Actinoplanes lobatus: one gene and its partner. The protein of the gene in region 1 interacts with the protein of each later gene in a pairwise test. Links are inferred from orthologs where the notes say so. Each region holds a gene or a part of one and is shown in the gene's direction. Other genes may lie near its edges.

What was found.
Region 2: the proteins of BJ964_RS28780 (region 1) and tpiA interact in binary tests that used the Escherichia coli proteins (3 or more experiments, as listed by UniProt). The link is inferred for Actinoplanes lobatus from one-to-one orthologs.

What each region holds. Positions count from the first base shown.
Region 1 is NZ_JACHNC010000001.1:6,272,190-6,279,067, forward strand. Bases 2,153-5,097 are described here. They hold BJ964_RS28780 (M20/M25/M40 family metallo-hydrolase), read left to right. Parts: upstream 2,153-3,045; coding sequence 3,046-4,149; downstream 4,150-5,097. Other genes in these bases: pdxR (MocR-like pyridoxine biosynthesis transcription factor PdxR), read left to right, coding at 2,153-2,691; BJ964_RS48215 (glutaminase), read right to left, coding at 2,729-2,908; BJ964_RS28785 (Type 1 glutamine amidotransferase-like domain-containing protein), read left to right, coding at 4,160-4,894; BJ964_RS28790 (hypothetical protein), read right to left, coding at 4,944-5,097. Also shown: BJ964_RS28760 (MFS transporter), read right to left, coding at 1-847; BJ964_RS28765 (carboxymuconolactone decarboxylase family protein), read right to left, coding at 837-1,277; more of pdxR, read left to right, coding at 1,324-2,152; more of BJ964_RS28790, read right to left, coding at 5,098-5,897; BJ964_RS28795 (anaerobic C4-dicarboxylate transporter), read right to left, coding at 5,907-6,878. UniProt on the Escherichia coli protein: Cleaves the N-terminal amino acid of tripeptides.
Region 2 is NZ_JACHNC010000001.1:3,993,806-4,000,738, forward strand. What follows is about bases 3,934-6,933. They hold tpiA (triose-phosphate isomerase), read left to right. Parts: upstream 3,934-5,040; coding sequence 5,041-5,826; downstream 5,827-6,933. Other genes in these bases: BJ964_RS18730 (phosphoglycerate kinase), read left to right, coding at 3,934-5,041; secG (preprotein translocase subunit SecG), read left to right, coding at 5,919-6,173; BJ964_RS18745 (RNA polymerase-binding protein RbpA), read left to right, coding at 6,315-6,656; BJ964_RS18750 (GNAT family N-acetyltransferase), read right to left, coding at 6,754-6,933. Also shown: RNase adapter RapZ, read left to right, coding at 1-450; BJ964_RS18715 (gluconeogenesis factor YvcK family protein), read left to right, coding at 447-1,463; DNA-binding protein WhiA, read left to right, coding at 1,521-2,501; gap (type I glyceraldehyde-3-phosphate dehydrogenase), read left to right, coding at 2,820-3,821; more of BJ964_RS18730, read left to right, coding at 3,830-3,933. UniProt on the Escherichia coli protein: Involved in the gluconeogenesis. Catalyzes stereospecifically the conversion of dihydroxyacetone phosphate (DHAP) to D-glyceraldehyde-3-phosphate (G3P).

The sequences.
Region 1 (6,878 bases):
TGGCGATCAGCACCACGGCCGCCCGGATCCGGCCATGGATCAGCGCACCGGCCACGACGTTGCCGCAGATCCCGGCCACCCCGAACACCAGCAGCAGCACACCCACCATCGGCGCGGACACGCCGTCGGCGAGCAGGACCGGGCGGACGAACGTGTACGCCGTGAAGTGGCCGGTGATGATCAGGAACGTGGCGGTGAGCGCCGCCCGCAGGCCCCGGACGCCCCGCAGCACCGCGGGCAGATCGATCAGCCGTAGTGTCCTCGAAGGTGGCAGCGCCGGGGTGAGCAGCACGATCGCCGCCAGCGCGACCAGGCCCAGCACACCGACCGCGGCGAACGCCGTCCGCCACCCGGCGTGGTCGCCCAGCAGGGTTCCGGCCGGTACACCCAGCACCGATGCCGTCTCCACGCCAGCGAAGATCACCGCGGTGGCCCGGGGCACGTGGTGCGACGGCACCAGCCGCAGGGCGATGCCACCGGCCACCGACCAGAATCCGCCGACGCTGATCCCGATCAGGAAGCGCGCCACCAGCACCACGGTGAAGCTCGTCGCGAACGCCGACATCAGGTTGGCGGCACCGACCAGGCCGACCAGCAGGCCGAGGACCAGCCGCCGGTCCAGGCGGCCGGTCGCCACCGTGACCAGCGGCGCTGACACAGCGGCGACCAGACCGGGCACCGTCACCATCAATCCGGCCACCCCCTCGGCCACCCCGAGCGCCGCTCCGACCGGTGTGAGCAGGCCGACCGGCAGCAACTCGGAGGTCATCAGGGCGAAGATGCCCAGGGTCACCGCGGCGACGGCCACCCAGCCGCGAACCGGCCGGGCCAGGACCTCAGTGGTCATCGGGTGCGGTGCGGCAGGTGACGTTGATCCGGTTCCACGCGTTGGCGGTGAGGATCAGGGCGATGAGCCGCGCCAGCTCCGGCTCTTCGAAGTGGCGGGACGCTTCGGCGTACACCTGATCGGAGACGCCGTGCGGCAGAAGGGTGACGGCGTCGGTGAGGGCGAGCGCCGCCCGCTCGCGCTCGGTGTAGAGGCGCGACTCCTCCCAGGCGGTGAGCTGGAAGATCCGCTGTTCGGTCTCGCCGGCCTTGCGGGCGTCACGGGTGTGGTAGCCGATGCAGTAGGCGCACCGGTTGATCTGCGCCGCCCGGATCTGGACCAACTCGGCCAGAACCGGGTCGAGGCCCTGTTTCGCGGCCGCATCGAGGGCGAGCATCGCCCGGTGGACCTGGGGTGCGGCGGTACGGAAGGTCATGCGCTGTTCGGTCATGAACTGAGCCTAGGAACGGAAGTGACCTCAGCTATGGTTCATTTCCATGCCGGATTCATGGGTCACTTCGCTGGATGGGCCGGGCAGCCGCCGGGCGCGGTTGATGCGGGCGCTGCGTGACGCGATCCGGTCGGGCCAGCTGAAACCGGACACCCGGCTGCCGTCCTACCGGGCGCTCTCCGCCGACCTCGGCATCGCCCGCAACACGGTCGCCGAGGCGTACGCGGAACTGGTCGAGGAGGGCTGGCTGACCGCCCGGCAGGGCTCCGGTACCCGGGTCGCGGCCCGTGCCGCCCCGCCCGCCGGCAACCGGCCACAGCAGCCAAGCGCCCACGACCGGCGGCCGGTGCACGATCTCGCGCCGAGCTCGCCGGACGCCGCCGCGTTCCCGAGGGCCGCGTGGTCGACGTCGGCGCGGCGGGCGCTGACCGCGGCGCCCAGTGAGGCGTTCGGGCCGGGCGACCCTCGTGGCCGGCCGGAACTGCGGCGGGCGCTGGCCGAATACCTGGGCCGGGCCCGGGGCGTCCGCGCCGACGCCGACCGGATCGTCATCTGCGCCGGGTTCGCCGGCGGTCTACGGTTGCTCGCCGAGTTGCTGCCGAGGACGGTCGCGGTGGAGGCGTACGGATTGCGGTTCCATGGCCAGATCCTGGAGAACGCAGGGATCCGGACGGTCCCGCTGGCCGTCGACGAGCGTGGCGCCGACATCGCGACGCTGCCCGGCAGCGGGGCGGGCGCGGTGCTGCTGACGCCCGCGCACCAGTACCCGACCGGTGGCGCCCTGCACGCGGCCCGCCGCACCGCCGTCGTCGACTGGGCACGCGCCTCCGGCGGGCTGATCCTGGAGGACGACTACGACGGCGAGTTCCGCTACGACCGCCAGCCGATCGGCGCGGTGCAGGGCCTCGACCCGGATCGGGTGGTCTATCTGGGTTCGGCCAGCAAGAGCCTGTCCCCGGCGCTGCGGCTCGGCTGGATGGTGCTGCCGGACCACCTGATCGACGACCTGCTCGCGGTGAAGGGCGGGCGCGAGTTCTGGTCCGGCGTCGGCGACCAGCTGACGCTGGCCGACTTCCTCGCCTCCGGCGGCTACGACCGGCATCTGCGCCGCAGGCGCCAGACCTATCGCCGCCGGCGGGATCTGTTGGTCACCGCCCTCCAAGAGCGACACCCAACGGTACGGGTGACCGGTATCGCCGCGGGCCTGCACGCCGTGCTGGCCCTGCCGCCGGGCAGCGAACCCCGGGTTCTGGCCACCGCCCGCACCCTCGGCGTGGCGGTCGACGGCCTGTCCGCCTACCGTCATCCGGCCAGCCCGATGCCACCGCGCGACGGCCTGGTCGTCGGCTACGGCACCCCACCGGAACATGGCTTCGCCGCCGCCGTCCACGCCCTGTGCGCCGCCCTGGATTAGGGCTTTCTGGTGATCACCGGCCGATCCACCGAGGAGCTCAGGCCGCCGCCTCGGAGGCGAAGAGGGGCAGGCCCAGGCGGCGGGAGAGGAAGCGGGCGGCCAGCAGGCCCCGGACGCTGTTGCCGAAGTTGTCCAGCGGCGGGGCGAAGGTGGCCAGGGAACCTCGTCGGGGGGAGGGAAGCTCGCCGGCGGTCGAGACGTACTCATCCGATGCCATGTTCGACTCCGTGACGTGACGCCGGTTGCGGGAGGTCACGCTGACCGGGCGCCGCGTGGCGTCCTTCATCCCGGACGGGTGAGGCGACGGGCCCGCGACGGCCGCGACCATGACCGTACGCCGAGGAGAGGATCGACATGGCAGCGGTGACGGTGGACCGGGATCGTCTCGTTCGGACGTTCCTCGACCTGGTCGCGATCGACAGCCCGACCGGGCAGGAGCAGCGGATCGGTGTGGAGTTGGAGCGCCGGTTCACGGAGCTGGGCGCCGACGTCCGCCGGGACGAGGCGGGCAACCTGATCGCCACCCTGGCCGGTGGGCCGGGGGAGGGCTTCCTGATCTCCACGCACATGGACACCGTCGGCACCGACGTCGGGATCCGGCCCGTCATCGGCGACGACGGGGTGATCCGGACCGACGGTTCCACCATCCTCGGCGCCGACGACAAGGCCGGCATCGCGTCCTGTCTGGAACTGTTGACGCTGCTGGGGGAGCATCCGGAGCTGCCGCATCCGACGATCGAGTTCGTCGTGTCGGTGGCCGAGGAGGCCGGCCTGGTCGGGTCACGGCAGCTGGACGTGGCGCGATTGCGGTCCACCCACGGGTACGTGTTCGACACCGCGGGCGCGATCGGCTCCATCACCTACTGGGCGCCCACCGCGATGGACGTCGACATCACCGTGCACGGGCGCAAGGCCCACGCCGGTGTGGAGCCGGAGAAGGGTGTCGACGCGCTGCGGGTGGCGGCCGAGGCGATCGCCGCGATGCCGCTGGGCCGCATCGACGACGAGACGGTCGCCGGCATCGGCATCCTGGCCGGCGGGGAGGCCCGCAACGTGGTTTCGGCCACCGCCGTCCTCACCGGTCAGGCCCGCAGTCACGACCAGGGGAAACTCGACAAGCAGCTGGCCGCCATGCGGGCCGCCGTGGACGCGGCGGCGCGGCGGCACGGGGCGACCTACGAGTTCGTGGCCGAGGAGATCTACCACACCTACCACATCGACCCGGTCGCGAAGCCGTACCGGGACGCGGCCCGCGCCATCCGGGCGCACGGCATCGAGGTGATCGACCGCAAGTCCGGCGGCGGCACCGACGGCAACTTCCTCAACGCCCGCGGGATCCCGTGTGTCGGCCTGGCCACCGGCATGGTCGACGAACACGCGACCAGCGAGCACATCGCGATCGACGACATGGTGGCGGCGTGCGCGATCCTGTTGACCATCGCCACCCAGCAACAGTGAGGGAGCTTTCATGCCAGGTCACATCGTCCCGATGGGCGCCGGCCGCGCGGTGATGGACCGCCGCGACGACCCGCTGCACGACTACGTGCTGGAGCTCACCGGCAAGGACGACCCGGTGGTGCTGTTCCTGCCGACGGCGACCGGGGACGACGCCAGCTACATCGTGTCGTTCTACGAGGCGTTCCACTCCGGACGGTGCCGGCCGCGGCATCTGCGGTTGTTCCACCGCGACTTCGACGACCTGTCCGGCATCGTGCTCGGTGCTGACGTGATCCATGTGGGCGGCGGCAACACCGCCAACATGCTGGACGTGTGGCGGCGGCAGGGCGTGGACACGCTGCTGCATCAGGCGCTGGCCGGCGGGGCGGTGCTGACCGGTGGCAGCGCCGGCGGGCTGTGCTGGTTCGAGGGCGGGACCACCGACTCGTACGGGCCGACGCTCCAGCTGCTGAACGAGGGCCTCGGCATGATCAAGGGCAGTTACTGCCCGCATTACGACGCCGAGGACCAGCGGCGGCCGATCTTCCACGCGGCCCTGCTCGACGGGTCCCTGGAGATGGGGTACGCCTCCGGCAACCGTGTCGCCATCCGGTTCACCGCCGACGGGGAACCGGTGGAGGCGGTCACCTCCGAGCCGGGCGCCCAGGCGCTGAAGGTGTACGCCCACGACGGCAGGATCGTCGAGGAGGAGATCCCGTGCCGCCTGCTCGCCGAGCGGGTGGCCAGCCGCAGCGTCTCGACCTGAGCACGGGAAACGGCCGGCGGCTCACTGGGCCGCCGGCCGTTTCGCCGTCCTAGACGGCCGGTGCCGCGAACAGGATGATCGACACCCGGGTCGGGGTGACGTCCAGCTCGCGTTGCATGCCGACCCGCTGGATCACCGCGTAGCCGGGGGTGCCGGCCGATCCGGTCGGATTGAGCAGCACCAGCGCCCGTCCCGCCTCGACGAACGCGTCCGAGTCGGGCCGCAGCACGTCCCCGCAGGCGGTGGTCTGCCCGGTCGGGTCGCTGATGGTCAGCGAGAACCTCTGCAGGCCGGTGTAGGCGGTGGCCAGAGTGAACCCGGGCACCGGCGGACTGCCGACGTACGCGAGTGTCGCCGACCGCCCCGGACCCGTCTCGGCCCGGTACGGGGTGACGTCGAACGTGCCCTCACCCGGCAGGTTGAGCCGGATCGGACCGCTCGGCGCCTGGCAGGTACCGCCCTTGACATGGGCGTTGTAGCCGTTCGCCGGCTGTGCGGGCGGGGTGACCGCGCCGGCCGACACCAGGATGCGGGCCCGGGTCGGCACGATGTCGAGCTCCCGCTCCAGCCGGGTCCGTTCCAGGACGGCCACACCCTGTACGCCTCCGTCACCGGCCGGCAGCAGCTGCGCCACGGCCAGTCCGGCCCGCCCGAACCGGTCCTCCTCGGGCTGGAGCAGGTCGCCGCACGCCACGTCCCGCCCGCCCTCGGTCAGGACCAGCGAGAACCGCTGGCCGCTGTAGATCGCGCCGACACCGAACCCGGGCACCTGCGGCGCCCCGTAGAAGCCGAGCGCGGCGCCCTCGGCCCGGTACGGCTCGACGTCGTGGCTGCCGCCGCCGGCCAGGTCGATGTGCAGGTCCTGGCCGGGTTCCGCGCAGCTGCCGTCCCGGATGAAGCCGTCGTAGCCGGCCGCCTCCTGTGCCCGGACCGCGACCGGCGTCAGCACCAGGGCGAACACGCCCGCGGCGGCCAGGACGGACCGCATCCACCGCTTCGTCATCGCAGCCTCCTAGCTGGTGCCGTAGACGAGCGCCGCCGTCACCAGCGCCACCACGGTCGAGACGAGCCACATGATGAACATCGGCAGCGAGAAGGAGTGCCAGATCGCGAACCGGCTGATCCCGGTGGTGCCGGTCTCGTCGGCGGCGATGCTGGTGACCTGCGAGCCGTTGGCCGGGAAGAAGTAGATGCCGATCGCGGCCACCGAGAACGCTGCCAGGAACTGCGGCGGGATGTCCAGAGCCAGACCGATCGGTACGATCGCGGCGAGCGCCGCCGCCTGGCTCGTGGTCAGTGCCGCCACGATGAAGATGGCGATGGCGATCGTCCATCTCGCCGCCTCGACCAGGCCACCCATGGCGTCGACGATCGCGGTCTCGTTCGCCGCGATCCAGGTGTCCGCCAGCCAGGCGATGCCGAACAGCGCGATCAGGCCGACCAGGCCGGAGGTCATGGTGCTCTGCGTGACCACGTCCTTGATCTTGACCTTGCAGAACAGCACGATCAGCGTGGCGGTCACACCCATCACGATCTGGATCACGATCGAGGTGCTGATCGGCACCAGGTTGCCCTCGTCGTCCGGGAAGGCCGGGCGCAGCGACTCGACCATGCCGAGCAGCACGATGACGGCGATACCGGCCAGGAAGATGAACGTGCTGCGCTTGGCCTCCTTCGGCAGCTGCCGGGCCTCCAGCACGCTGGTGTCCACCGGCTTGATCTCGCCGGACGAGATCCGGCGCTGGTACTCCGGATCGTCGGCGAGTTCCTTACCGACCCGCATCTGTACGAAGGACGCGGCGAGCAGGCCCACGACACTGGCCGGCAGCACGACGATCAGGATGTCGCCGATCCCGAAGTCGACCGGGTCCAGCAGGCCGACCAGGGTGGCCATCGAGGCGCTGACCGGGCTGGCCGTGATGGCGAACTGTGACGCCGTTCCCGCGACTGCGAGCGGCCGCTCCGGTCGTACCCCGTTGAAATA
Region 2 (6,933 bases), 2.3 Mb from region 1 along the record:
ATCGACACCAGTCACCTGAACGTGAACCAGCTCCGCCGCCGGGTCGAGGAGCTGTTCGGCGGTGAGGACTCGCGCAAGCTGCGGATAACCGTGCTCTCCTTCGGCTTCAAGTACGGCCTGCCGCCGGACGCCGACTACGTGCTGGACGCGCGGTTCCTGCCCAACCCGTTCTGGGTGCCCGAGCTGCGCGAGCACACCGGCCTGGAGGAGGGGGTGAGCGGCTATGTCCTGGGTCAGGAGGGCGCGACCGACTTCGTCGCGACGTACGCCGGGCTGATCGCCGCCACCGCCCCGGGTTTCGAGCGCGAGGGCAAGCGCTATCTGACCGTCGCCATCGGGTGCACCGGGGGCAAGCACCGCAGCGTCGCGATCGCCGAGGAGCTCACCTCCCGGCTCAGCGCGATGCGGCTGTCCGCCCACACGTCGCACCGTGACCTGGGGCGCGAGTGACGGCGATCCGGGTGGTCGCCTTCGGCGGCGGACATGGGCTGAGCGCCTCGCTGCGCGCACTGCGGCACAGCGCCCGGGACCTGGATCTGGAGATCACCGCGATCGTGACGGTCGGCGACGACGGCGGCTCCAGCGGCCGCCTGCGCGTCGAGCGGGACGCACTGCTGCCCCCGGGTGACCTGCGCCAGGCGCTCGCCGCGCTGGCCGCCGACCATCCCACGCACCGGCTCACCGCGACCCTGATGCAGCACCGCTTCGAGGCGATGACGGCTGCGGCGCGGGAGTCCGTGACCGGCCGCGGCCCGCGGCTCGAGCGGCGCGCCGACCGCAGCAAGGACACCCTGGCCGGGCACCCGGTGGGCAACCTGCTGCTGCTCGGGCTGATCGAGATGCTCGGCGACCCGGTCGCCGCGCTGGACCACGCCGCCGAGATGGTCGGCGCGCAGGGCCGGGTGCTCCCGATGGCGCTGCACGCCGTCGGGATAGAGGCCGACGTGGTGCACGCCGACGGCTCCCGTGAGACGGTGCGCGGGCAGCACTCGGTGGCGGTGGCCGAGGGCCGGGTGGAGGCGGTGCGGCTGGACCCGGCGGATCCGCCGGCCTGCCCCGAGGCGATCACCGCGGTCCGGGAGGCCGACTGGCTGATCTTCGGCCCCGGCAGTTGGTACACGAGCGTCCTGCCGCACCTGCTGGTGCCACGGCTGGCCGAGGCGATCGTGGCGAGCCCGGCCCGCCGGCTGGTCACGCTGAACCTCAGCCCGGACAAGGAGACGATCGGGCTCTCCACCGCCGATCACCTGGCCGCCCTGCACTGGTACCTTCCCTCGCTCCGGGTGGACATCGTGCTGGCCGACGCCAAGTGGGCCGGGGAACCGGAACCGGTCCGCGAGGCCGCTCACGACCTCGGCGCCGAGCTGATTCTGGTGCCGGTGGCCGTTGCGGACGGAAGCCCACGGCATGATCCTGAGGCATTGGGCGCCGCCCTGGTGCCAGTATTGGGCGCCACTCGTTGATAACTGACGTAGTGGGGCACACACTGTTCAAGATCCGGCGCATGAGGTGACAACACGATGGCGATGACGGCAGCGGTCAAGGATGAGCTGAGCCGGGTCGACGTGCCCAAGCCCTGCTGCCGCCGGGCGGAGATGGCGGCGTTGCTGCGCTTCGCCGGAGGGTTGCACATCGTCTCCGGCCGGGTGGTCGTCGAGGCGGAGCTGGACACCGGCGCGGTGGCCCGGCGGCTGCGGCGGGAGATCGCCGACGTGTACGGCTACCCCAGCGAGGTGCACGTCCTGGCGTCCGGTGGCCTGCGCAAGGGCAGCCACTACATCGTGCGGATCGTCAAGGACGGCGAGGTGCTGGCCCGCCAGACCGGCCTGCTCGACGTGCGCGGCCGTCCGGTGCGGGGCCTGCCGCAGCACGTGGTCAGCGGCAACGTGTGCTGCTCGGTGGCGGCCTGGCGGGGCGCGTTCATGGCGCACGGCTCGCTCACCGAGCCAGGCCGTTCCAGCGCCCTGGAGATCACCTGCCCGGGGCCGGAGGCGGCGCTCGCGCTGCGCGGCGCGGCCCGCCGGATCGGCATCACCGCCAAGGACCGCGAGGTGCGCGGCGTCGACCGGGTGGTGATCAAGGACGGCGACGCGATCGCCGCGCTGCTCACCCGGGTCGGCGCCCACTCCAGCGTGCTCGCCTGGGAGGAGCGCCGGGTCCGCCGTGAGGTGCGCGCCACCGCGAACCGGCTGGCCAACTTCGACGACGCGAACCTGCGCCGCTCCGCCCGCGCGGCGGTCGCGGCCGCGGCCCGGGTCACCCGGGCGCTGGAAATCCTCGCCGACGACGCGCCGAACCACCTCACCTCGGCGGGCCGGCTGCGCCTGGAGCACCGTCAGGCCTCCCTGGAGGAGCTGGGCGCCCTGGCCGATCCCCCGCTGACCAAGGACGCGATCGCCGGCCGGATCCGGCGGCTGCTGGCGCTGGCCGACAAGCGCGCCCGGGATCTCGGTATTCCGGACACTGAGGCCGCTGTCACACCAGAGATGATGGCCTGCTGACAGGTGATGCCGATCACGCCCATCGAGGGACCTTCGGTCCTTATCGGGTATGGCCGGATGGGTGAGGCTGATGACGTCGTTAGGCAACGTCGCGGTGATCCGTTTAGGTAACGTTCAGGTCGCGCCCCGCCGCTTCGCGGGCGTGCGGACTCGGATAGTGTCGCGGATGACGGCGACGCTGCCGGCAGTTCGGCCGAGCCCCCGTCATCGAAAGTCTGGGTGTGGCGGCCGGACGCCTATGTCGGCCGTTCATACGGTCGGCATGCAGACCCCTCCGCCGGTCGCAGAATCCGGCGGACCGAAACGAGGAGACCACCTGTGACCATCCGGGTTGGCATCAACGGCTTCGGCCGTATCGGTCGTAACTTCTTCCGGGCGGTTCTCGCCTCCGGCGCCGACATCGAGATCGTCGGCGTGAACGACCTGACCGACAACGCCACGCTGGCTCACCTGCTCAAGTACGACAGCATCCTGGGCCGCCTGGGTCAGGAGGTCAAGGCGTCGGCGGACGAGATCACCGTCGGTGGCAAGACGATCAAGGCGTTCGCCGAGCGCGACCCGAACAACCTGCCCTGGGGCGACCTCGGTGTCGACGTCGTGATCGAGTCGACCGGCTTCTTCACCGACGCCACCAAGGCCAAGACGCACGTCGACAAGGGTGCCAAGAAGGTCATCATCTCGGCTCCGGCCAAGAACGAGGACATCACCATCGTGATGGGCGTCAACGACGGCCTCTACGACGGTGCGAAGCACACCATCATCTCGAACGCCTCCTGCACCACCAACTGCCTCGCCCCGATGGCGAAGGTCCTGAACGACACGATCGGGATCGAAAAGGGTCTGATGACCACGATCCACGCGTACACCCAGGACCAGAACCTGCAGGACGGCCCGCACAGCGACCTCCGTCGCGCCCGCGCCGCCGCGCTGAACATCGTCCCCACCTCGACCGGTGCCGCCAAGGCCGTCAGCCTGGTGCTGCCGGAGCTGAAGGGCAAGCTGGACGGCTTCGCGCTCCGGGTGCCGATCCCCACCGGCTCGGCCACCGACCTGACCTTCACCGCCGCCCGTGACACCACGGTCGAAGAGGTCAACGCCGCGATCAAGACCGCCGCCGAGGGCGCGCTCAAGGGCATCCTGGTCTACACCGAGGACGCGATCGTGTCGGCCGACATCGTCACCGACCCGGCCTCCTGCATCTTCGACGCCGGCCTGACCAAGGTCATCGGCGGCAACCAGGTCAAGGTCGTCGGCTGGTACGACAACGAGTGGGGCTACTCGAACCGCCTCGTCGACCTGGTCAAGCTCGTCGGAGCCTGATTCTCATCATGAAGACTCTCGACGACCTGCTCGGCGAGGGTGTCTCGGGTCGGCGCGTGTTCGTGCGCGCCGACCTGAACGTCCCGTTCGACAAGGCTGCAATCGACCCGCAGGGCCATGGCGTCATCAGCGACGACGGCCGCGCCCGCGCGGTTCTGCCGACGCTGATCGCCCTGCGTGACGCGGGCGCTCGCGTGATCGTGGCGTCCCACCTGGGCCGCCCGAAGGGCGCGCCGGACCCCAAGTTCACCCTGGCGCCGGTCGCCAAGCGGCTGGGCGAGCTGCTCGGGTCCACCGTGGTCTTCGCCGACGACACCGTCGGCCCGGCCGCCACCGAGGCCGTCGCGGCCCTCCAGGACGGCCAGGTGCTGCTGCTGGAGAACCTCCGCTTCAACGCCGGTGAGACCTCGAAGGACGACGCCGAGCGCGGCGCCTTCGCGGACCAGCTCGCCGCGTTCGCCGACTTCTACGTCGACGACGCGTTCGGCGCGGTGCACCGCAAGCACGCCTCGGTGTTCGACGTCCCGGCCCGGCTCCCGCGCTACGCCGGTGGTCTCGTCCTCAAGGAGGTCGAGGTCCTCAAGAAGGTGTCGGAGAGCCCGGAGCAGCCCTACGTCGTCGTGCTCGGCGGCTCCAAGGTCTCCGACAAGCTGGCCGTCATCCAGGCGCTCCTGCCCAAGGTCGACAAGCTGCTCGTCGGCGGCGGCATGTGCTTCACCTTCCTCAAGGCCCAGGGCCACGAGGTCGGCAAGTCGCTGCTCGAGGCCGAGATGATCTCCGTGTGCGCCGATCTGCTGGAGCAGGCTCAGGGCCGGATCGTCCTGCCCGTCGACGTCGTCGCGGCCGCCGAGTTCTCGGCTGACGCGGCGCACGATGTGGTCTCCGTGTCGGAGATCCCGGCGGACCGGCTCGGCCTGGACATCGGCCCCGAGTCCACCTCGCTGTTCGCTGAGGCGATCGCCGGCGCGAAGACCGTGTTCTGGAACGGCCCGATGGGCGTCTTCGAGCTCGCCCCGTTCGCCGCGGGCACCCGTGGCGTGGCGGAGGCGATCACCAAGATCGACGGCTTCTCGGTCGTCGGCGGCGGTGACTCGGCGGCGGCGGTCCGTACCCTCGGCCTGGACGAGTCCGCGTTCGGCCACATCTCCACCGGCGGGGGCGCGTCCCTGGAGTACCTCGAAGGCAAGACGCTGCCGGGCGTCGCCGCACTGGAGAAGTGATGACGACCCGTAAGCCGATCATCGCCGGCAACTGGAAGATGAACCTCAACCACTTCGAGGCGAATCTCCTGGTGCAGAAGCTGGCCGCGAGCCTGACCGCCGAGCAGCTGGAGGCCGTCGAGACGGTCGTCCTGCCGCCGTTCACCGACCTGCGCACCGTCGAGTCGGTGATCGCGGACGGCAAGCTGAAGATCAAGTACGGCGCGCAGGACGTGTCGCCGCACGCCGGCGGTGCGTACACCGGTGAGATCGCCGGCGCCTTCCTCGCGAAGCTGGGCTGCTCGTACGCGGTGATCGGGCACTCCGAGCGCCGCGAGTACCACAACGAGAGCGACGAGCTGATCAACGCGAAGAACAAGGCGGCCTTCGCGGCCGGCCTCGTTCCGATCTTCTGCGTCGGCGAGGGACTCGACATCCGCGAGGCCGGCAACCAGGTCGAGCACGTGCTCGCCCAGGTCGACGCCGGGCTGGAGGGGCTCAAGACCGAGCAGCTCCAGCAGATCGTGATCGCGTACGAGCCGGTGTGGGCGATCGGCACCGGCAAGACCGCGACCCCGGACGACGCGCAGGAGGTCTGTGGCGCGATCCGGGCGCGGCTGGTGGAGAAGTTCGGCGCCGAGGTGGCCGATGTCGTCCGTATCCAGTACGGCGGCTCGGTCAAGGCGGCGAACATCGCCCAGATCATGGCGCAGCCGGATGTGGACGGCGCGCTGGTCGGCGGCGCGAGCCTGGACGCCGAGGAGTTCGTCTCCATCGTGCGTTTCCCGGAGCACGTCGCACGCTAAGAGTAAATAGCGCGTGCCCGGCCGTATGAATCGGCCGGGCACCCGCTATTGTGGGACCGCTGCTGTGCCCTTCGAGAGGAATGAACCCGACGATGCCGATCGCGTTCGCTTACACGTTGATCGTGTTGCTGATCATCACCAGCGTTTTGCTGACACTGCTGATCCTTCTCCACCGGGGCAAGGGCGGCGGCATGTCCAGCATGTTCGGTGGTGGCGTCAGCTCCAGTCTGGCGGGCTCCTCGGTCGCCGAGAAGAACCTGGACCGGTACACCGTTCTGGTGGGAATCATCTGGTTCGCCTGCATCGTCGGGCTGGGCTTCTGGCTCAAATTGGAGCTGGCTGCCTGACGGCGGCTCGTAGTCGTAGAATCTGCCGCGCGGCCGGTTTCTCCGGCCGCGCGGTTTTTTGTCATCACCGTCCGGTTTGCTCCTCATCTCCGCTTCGAGCCGGACAGACCTTCGAGGCCCCTCGAGACAGGAGTGACGTCCGTGTCCAGTGGCAGCGCTATCCGTGGCAGCCGTGTCGGGTCCAGCCCGATGCGACCCGACGAGCGCACCGAACCCGCTCCGCGCCGGCAGGTGACCTATTTCTGCTCGGCCGGACACGACAGCATCATCTGGTTCGCGGCCGAGGCCGCGATCCCCGAGACCTGGGACTGCCCACGCTGCGGTCAGCCCGCCGGGCTCGACAGTTCCAACCCGCCGGGGCGGGCGCGCACCGAGCCGTACAAATCGCATCTGGCATATGTGAAGGAACGGCGCTCCGAGGAGGACGCGGCGGCGATTCTCGCCGAGGCGCTCGCCAAGGTCCGCCAGCGGCGCGGCGAATGATCGACAGCGCACCGGCCGAGCGGGGCGGCCGGTGCGCTTCTCACCAAGCCGGCTCTTCTCACCAAGCCGGCTCTTCTCGCCGGGCCGATGTGTCCGCTCAGGCCAGCGGGCTGGTGTCTCGGGCCACGAAACGGGCGCCCGGGTCGGAGATCTCCAGATCCTCGAAGCCCAGCCGGCGGTAGAAGGCGTAGGCGCCGTGGTTCTCTGCGGCCATGCCGAGATGCACACCCGTGACCCCGGCCGCGCGCAGGCCGTCCAGGAAGGCCGCCATCAGCCC